3 regions of the Bacillus sp. URHA0034 genome follow, and region 2 is predicted to be linked to each of the others. Evidence: riboswitches for the same ligand, from Rfam matches in the RefSeq annotation. Region 2 holds a riboswitch; each other region holds the start of a gene.

Region 1 (2,269 bases), 540 kb from region 2:
TTACCCTGCCTAAATACGGTATTAATGTCAAATTTGTTGATGCCGAAAATCCAGAAAACTTCCGCCAAGCGATCACGGGAAAAACAAAAGCAGTCTTTGCAGAAACCATTGGTAATCCAAGTTTACGTGTCCTCGATATTGAAAAAGTAGCAGACATTGCCCATGCAGCAGGGGTTCCATTAATTATTGATAATACTTTTGCCACACCATATCTTTGCCGGCCAATCGAGCATGGAGCCGATATTGTTGTTCATTCAGCAACCAAGTGGTTGTTAGGGAACGGAACCACAACGGGAGGAATCATTGTCGATGGCGGCAAGTTTGATTGGAATTCACCAAGATTCCCTGGCTTCACCACTCCTGATGACAGCTATCATGGCCTTATCTATGCAGAAGCTTTAGGGGCGGTCGCATACATCATCAAAGCCCGTGTTCAATTATTACGCGATCTTGGACCTGCGCTAAGCCCGCAAAATGCGTTTCAGTTTACATTAGGACTTGAAACCCTCCATGTGCGGATGAAGGAGCATGTTGCCAATACCAAGCAAATTGTTGATTATTTACTAGCTCATCCGGCAGTAGATTGGGTATCTTATCCTGGTCATAGCTCACATCCTGATAATGAATTAGCAAAAAAATATATGCCAAAGGGTGCGGGCTCAATGGTCGTCTTTGGCATTAAAGGCGGAAAAGAAGCAGGGGCGAAATTAATCAATTCATTAACACTCTGGGCCCATGTCGCCAATGTTGGCGATGCTAAGAGTTTAATCATTCACCCAGCAAGCACAACCCATCAGCAGCTGGACGCTGAAGGACTTAAGGCTGCCGGTGTATCAGAGGATTTAATCCGGCTTTCCATCGGTATTGAAAATGTCGAGGATCTAATCGATGACCTGGAGGCTGCGATTGAATCAGCGACAGGTTTATCTTCATTAAAGGCTAAAGCCTAAATTTACCTATTAAAGATATTCCGAAAAAATCGTTGACACCTATTTTTATACATGATACGATAATTTTTGTTGAAATAATTTAGTTAAAACAATTACATTTTAAATTGAATATAGAAGCTGTTAGCTCTTATCAAGAGAGGTGGAGGGATGTGCCCGATGAAGCCCGGCAACCGTCAATATTTATTGAAATGGTGCCAATTCACACAAAGCGTTTGCTTTGGAAGATGGGAGAAAGGTTTATTTTTCATGATGCCTTTCTGCCTGTGCAGATAGGCATTTTTATTTTTCTGAAATAATAGAAATCCTTTATAAGCATCCAGTTAACTCTATATTCAAATAAAGACGATAAAAAAGTAGGTGATCAAATGATTTCAATACAAAATGTTCGGAAGATCTTCCCTAGCAAAAAAGGTGACCTTAAGGCAGTCGATGATGTAAACCTTGAGATTAAAGAGGGAGAAATTTTCGGCGTGATTGGTTATAGCGGGGCCGGAAAAAGTACGTTAATCCGCATGTTAAACGGCTTGGAGATTCCAACAGAGGGAAGTGTCACAGTTGCGGGCCGTGTCATTTCAAAAATAAAGGGCTCACAATTACGAAAAGCCCGCCAAGAAATCAGTATGATATTCCAGCATTTCAACTTACTGTGGTCGAGAACAGTTAGTGAAAATATCGCGTTTCCCTTAGAAATTGCTGGTGTCAAAGGACCGCAGCGGAAAAAACGGGTCGCCGAATTAGTCAAACTGGTTGGTTTAGAAGGCCGGGAAAATGCTTATCCATCCGAACTTAGCGGCGGTCAAAAGCAACGTGTGGGGATTGCCAGGGCGCTTGCAAATAACCCTAAAGTATTACTTTGTGACGAAGCAACTTCAGCGTTAGATCCGCAAACCACGGATTCTATCTTGGAATTACTGGTGGATATTAATAAACGCCTAGGGTTAACAATTGTGTTAATTACCCATGAAATGCACGTGATTCGGAAAATCTGTCACCGTGTTGCAGTAATGGAAAGTGGCAGGGTAGTTGAACTTGGTTCGGTACTGGATGTATTTAAAAAACCACAGCAGCCAATTACGAAGCGATTTGTTCAGCAAGTATCTGAGAATGAAGATACAAAAGAAGCCGTTGATCATTTGCTTGAACAATATCCTTCCGGCCAGATTGTCCAATTAACCTTTATTGGCGAATCAGCTGAGCAGCCAGTCATAACCAATTTAATCCGTAATCATCCGGTTACCGTAAATATTTTACAAGGTAAGATTGCCCAAACGCAAAACGGATCATATGGAACCTTGTTCATTCATATCGATGGCGACGAA
Region 2 (2,269 bases):
AACGAAAGATTAATAGGCGGAACGATACCTAGAGCACCCATGACCGCAGCAAACACCGCTACAAAGGTAATTTCTTTAAGTTTCATTTTTACATTCTCCTCAAAATAAATATGTAATTAATTTAATTATGATAATATTCAATTTCATGTTAATTGTCAACCAAACATTAACTGCGGTTGACAATTCGCGTTTGTTTTGAAAAATAAATTAAGTTGTGCTCATTTGATCAAAGAATACAAAAAGGGCTTGGCAGGCCAAACCCTTTTGTTCATATAAGCAAATCAGCACCTTCTAAACTATGATGGAATGGTGCTGTATCTGTTTTCAGAAAAGACCTCATTTACTTATGGTACGGTTCATCAAGATTAATTCAAATCCTTTCAGTCTTGTTGAACAAAACTGAGCTGTTGGCTTAAGTACAATCGATCCCAATCTTTTTTCTGTCCATGTTAAAGAGATGAAACCATTACAATCTGATCTTTCAATTCTTCATTCTCAGCTAATTCTATTCTACAGATGATGGTATCTCACGTGGATGGATGGCTTTATTAATTCACCAGGCTTAATCTTAATATTTGTTTTTGTTTACCCGCTTAGAAGCAAGAGAACCGTCCCCTTGCTTCCTTTTCTATTAATAACTTTATTTCTATACTAGAAATAGTTTACAACTTGAAAATAGCAGAAAAATATTGACAATAGTCTTAATATTGCATAATATTATTATTATATTAAAATTAAATAACTTATCCAGAGAGACTGAGGGACAGGCCCGACGACGTCCAGCAACCATCATTTAATGAAAGGTGCTAATTCCTGCAGAATGTTTCATTCTGAAAGATAAGGTCTAGATAAAAATAGCCTCTTTCTGATGAAAGAGGCTATTTTGTATAATTTACAATTCCGGAAAGGAGATTACTATCTTGCTAATACTTGAAGACGTCCATAAAAGCTATGGAAAAGGCAAAGAGAAAAAAGTGGAAGCATTGAAAGGAATAAGTCTTCAGGTTGATAAAGGTGAAATATTTGGCGTAGTCGGTTTTAGTGGTGCTGGAAAAAGTACGCTAATCCGTTGTGTAAATTTATTGGAACGCCCTACTTCAGGGAAAGTCCTTATAAATGGTATAGATCTTTTATCCCAGACTCCCAAGGAATTACGTAGACAAAGAAAAAAGATTGGGATGATATTCCAACAGTATAACCTATTGCATTCAAAAACTATTTTTAACAACGTAGCAATGCCACTTATCTTGGAAGGCAGACCCAAAGGTGAAATCAGGAAAAAGGTGGAACAAGTACTCACTTTCGTTGGCTTAGAGGATAGGATGAATCATTATCCCGATCAGCTGTCGGGAGGTCAAAAGCAACGGGTTGGAATTGCAAGGGCGTTAGTCACAGACCCTGATATTCTATTATGCGATGAAGCAACATCTGCCTTGGACCCTAATACCACCGAGGCTGTATTAGAGTTATTACGAAAAGTTAGGGATGAATTCGGCGTAACCATTTTAATGATTACCCACGAAATGAATGTGATCCGTGACGTATGCGATAAAGTGGCCGTTATTGAAAATGGGATAATCGTTGAACAAGGGCCTGTCATTGACGTCTTCACCGAACCAAAGACTAAGATTGCCAGAAGCTTTGTACGGACTGTTCTAAACGATAACATCCCAAAGTCGATTCAACAACTAATTATGAATAATGGTCATACGAACATCTATCGAATCATCTTTAAAGGCAGTTCAACCAATATACCTTTAATCTCCAACACTGCAAAGAACTTTTCCATTGATTTAAATGTAATTCATGGCATGGTAACGGAGCTTCAAGGTAGTCCATTTGGGAACTTACTGGTTGAATTTAAAGGTGATGAAGAAGAAATTCAGCGTGCTGTGCACTATATAAGGGAACATAATGCTGTTATTAGGGAGGTGTCTGAAGATGCCATTTGATTGGTCTTGGTTTTGGCCTGAGTTCTTTAGTTCAATTAACGAGACTCTTTATATGGTCATAGTTGCTCTCATTATATCCGTTATTATCGGAATACCAATTGGTGTTGTTTTAGTCATTACAAGAGAAAATGGTATTTTACAGAATTCCATTATTTTCAATATTTTGAACGTCATTATCAATATCTTTCGTTCCATTCCATTTATTATCCTGGTTGTAGCAATTATACCGTTCACACGATTGATTATAGGGACATCCATTGGTACTACAGCTGCCATTGTGCCGCTAGTCCTATATACCGCTTTTTATATAGGAAGGT
Region 3 (2,269 bases), 620 kb from region 2:
CTTTCACACCACCTTCAAGTTCTGCGATTACATCTTCTAGTGCTTCTCTTGTCGGATTTAAACTGCGGCCATAATCGTACTTTCCGAACTGATCGAAATCAGCTTGATGGAAGGTAGAGGCATGCTGAATGGGAACACTAACCGCCCCAGTTACTGGATCAATTTTATGTTTGTTGTGGAGCAGTCTGGTTTCAAAACTATATTCTTCGTGTGCCATTATGCAATTACCCCTTCCTGTACCTTCGCAAAAGCGTTCTGTAAGTCTTCAATAATATCTTGTGAATCTTCAATTCCAACTGAGAAACGTAATAAACGGTTGCAAACGCCGGCTTGAATACGAATCTCTTCCGGGATATCCATATGTGTTTGCGTTGCTGGATAAGTAATGAAGCTTTCCGTTCCACCTAAGCTTTCAGCAAAACTGATTAAATTTAAATTCTGTAAGAATGGATTCACCCATGCTTCGTCCTTGATTCTAAAAGAAACCATTCCGCCGCGTCCTGGGTAGAGAACATCCGTTACGGCATCATGCTGTGAAAAGAATTCAACGATGGCCTTTGCATTCTTTTCATGACGATCCATTCTTAGTGACAATGTTTTCATTCCGCGCATTAATAACCAAGAATCAAATGGACTTAACACGGCTCCGGCACCGTTATGGTGGAAAGCTAATCCTTCACAAAGTTCCTTTCCTTTTGCCACAACTAGGCCAGCAAGAACATCATTATGTCCCCCAAGATATTTCGTCGCACTATGGATAACGATATCCGCACCAAGGCTGATTGGCTGCTGTAAAAGCGGGGTATAGAACGTATTGTCCACGATTAACAATAATCCATGTTCCTTTGCGATCTTTGAAATAGCTGCAATATCCGATTCCTGCATAAGCGGATTGGTTGGTGTTTCTAGGAAAATCGCCTTTGTTTGTGCTGTGATTTTCTTTTCAACTTCTTCCGGACAACAGGTATTCACATATTGCGTCGTTAAGCCCCATTTCTTATAGCCTTTTTCTAATAAGCGGTAAGTACCACCATATAGATCTTCACTTACGATCCATTCGTCACCAGATTCAAATAAAGCAAGAATCAGTTGAATGGCTGCCATACCAGAGCTGCAGGCAAATCCTTGATCCGCACCTTCTAAATCCGCGATTGTTTTTTCGAGGAGCTGACGCGTTGGGTTTCCTGTGCGGGTGTAATCAAACCCGGTTGATTGCCCGATTCCCTCATGACGGAAAGCTGTTGAAAAATATACAGGCGGGTTCACTGTTCCAGTTGTTGTTTCACTGCGGTTCCCAATTTGGGCAAGTTTTGTATCGATTTTGTACATAACGGACACTCCTTGTAGTAAGTAAAGTTTATAATGTTTCGCATTAACGCGATTGAGTAGTAAAGCCTTTTGATAAATAAAAAAAGTCTTCTTATAAGAAGAAGACTTTTGTATGCAGTACATTTGTCATTCTTCTTATCTTGCAAATTAGTAAATTTGCAGGACTTAGCACCTTTTCAATGAGAAAAAAACATTGAAGGTTGCTGAGGTGTCGCAGGGCCCTTCCCTCAACCTCTCTTGATAAGAAATACATTATTTAGATTATTTATAAAATTTACTACAAATTTCGTGTTATGTCAATTTGTTTTTTAGTAATAACAATATCAATGAAGAAACTGGGCGAAAAATCTTTCTAAAAAAATATATAAATAGTTAATGGAAAAGTTGTTGACAGTGGTAGTTAATGGATTTATTATAGGGTTATAAATTGTTCTTAATAAAGAACTAAAATAGGTATTATGTAATAGGAATTAGTAGGTGGAATACATAGAGCTGATAAAATTATAACATATACAAGAGGGAATTTTAATTAAAAGAAATTCTTTTGATTAACTATGGAATTGATGTTCTATTTAGTGAACTCACATTTCTAATAGAAGATTTTGTAACTGATGAAATGTATGGCAGGAGGAAAAGATGAGCGCTATAGCCGGTATATATCATTTAAACGATGAACCAATCAATCTAGAGCACGGAAACCGGATGATGAAAGAATTAGAAAAATATCCGGCAGATGATATTCAGACTTGGCATAATGACAAAGTCTTCTTTGGCTGCCATGCACAGTGGATCACACCGGAATCTGTAGGCGAGAAACTTCCTTATTATGATCATGAACGGAAGTTAGCGATTACGGCAGATGCAATTATTGATAATCGGGATGAATTGTTTGAAAAATTACAAGTCAAAATATCGGACAGAAAAACAATGTCTGATAGTG

The links. A riboswitch is a leader RNA that binds a small molecule or an ion and turns the genes downstream of it on or off. The one in region 2 is predicted to bind S-adenosylmethionine.
Region 1: linked by a shared signal. The riboswitch ahead of ACZ9EE_RS20655 (methionine ABC transporter ATP-binding protein) and the one ahead of ACZ9EE_RS18110 (methionine ABC transporter ATP-binding protein) in region 2 are both predicted to bind S-adenosylmethionine.
Region 3: linked by a shared signal. The riboswitch ahead of ACZ9EE_RS21070 (methionine biosynthesis PLP-dependent protein) and the one ahead of ACZ9EE_RS18110 (methionine ABC transporter ATP-binding protein) in region 2 are both predicted to bind S-adenosylmethionine.

The regions. Positions count from the first base shown of each region.
Region 1 covers NZ_JBWCDK010000002.1:3,882,280-3,884,548, forward strand. Annotated here, with positions in the region: gene ACZ9EE_RS20650 (O-acetylhomoserine aminocarboxypropyltransferase/cysteine synthase family protein) at 1-950, shown strand, start outside; SAM riboswitch class I at 1,075-1,181, shown strand; gene ACZ9EE_RS20655 (methionine ABC transporter ATP-binding protein) at 1,316-2,269, shown strand, end outside.
Region 2 covers NZ_JBWCDK010000002.1:3,343,499-3,345,767, reverse strand. Annotated here, with positions in the region: gene ACZ9EE_RS18115 (biotin transporter BioY) at 1-86, opposite strand, end outside; SAM riboswitch class I at 741-844, shown strand; gene ACZ9EE_RS18110 (methionine ABC transporter ATP-binding protein) at 921-1,952, shown strand; gene ACZ9EE_RS18105 (methionine ABC transporter permease) at 1,942-2,269, shown strand, end outside.
Region 3 covers NZ_JBWCDK010000002.1:3,960,154-3,962,422, forward strand. Annotated here, with positions in the region: gene metC (cystathionine beta-lyase) at 1-217, opposite strand, end outside; gene ACZ9EE_RS21070 (methionine biosynthesis PLP-dependent protein) at 217-1,329, opposite strand; SAM riboswitch class I at 1,462-1,576, opposite strand; gene ACZ9EE_RS21075 (asparagine synthase-related protein) at 1,966-2,269, shown strand, end outside.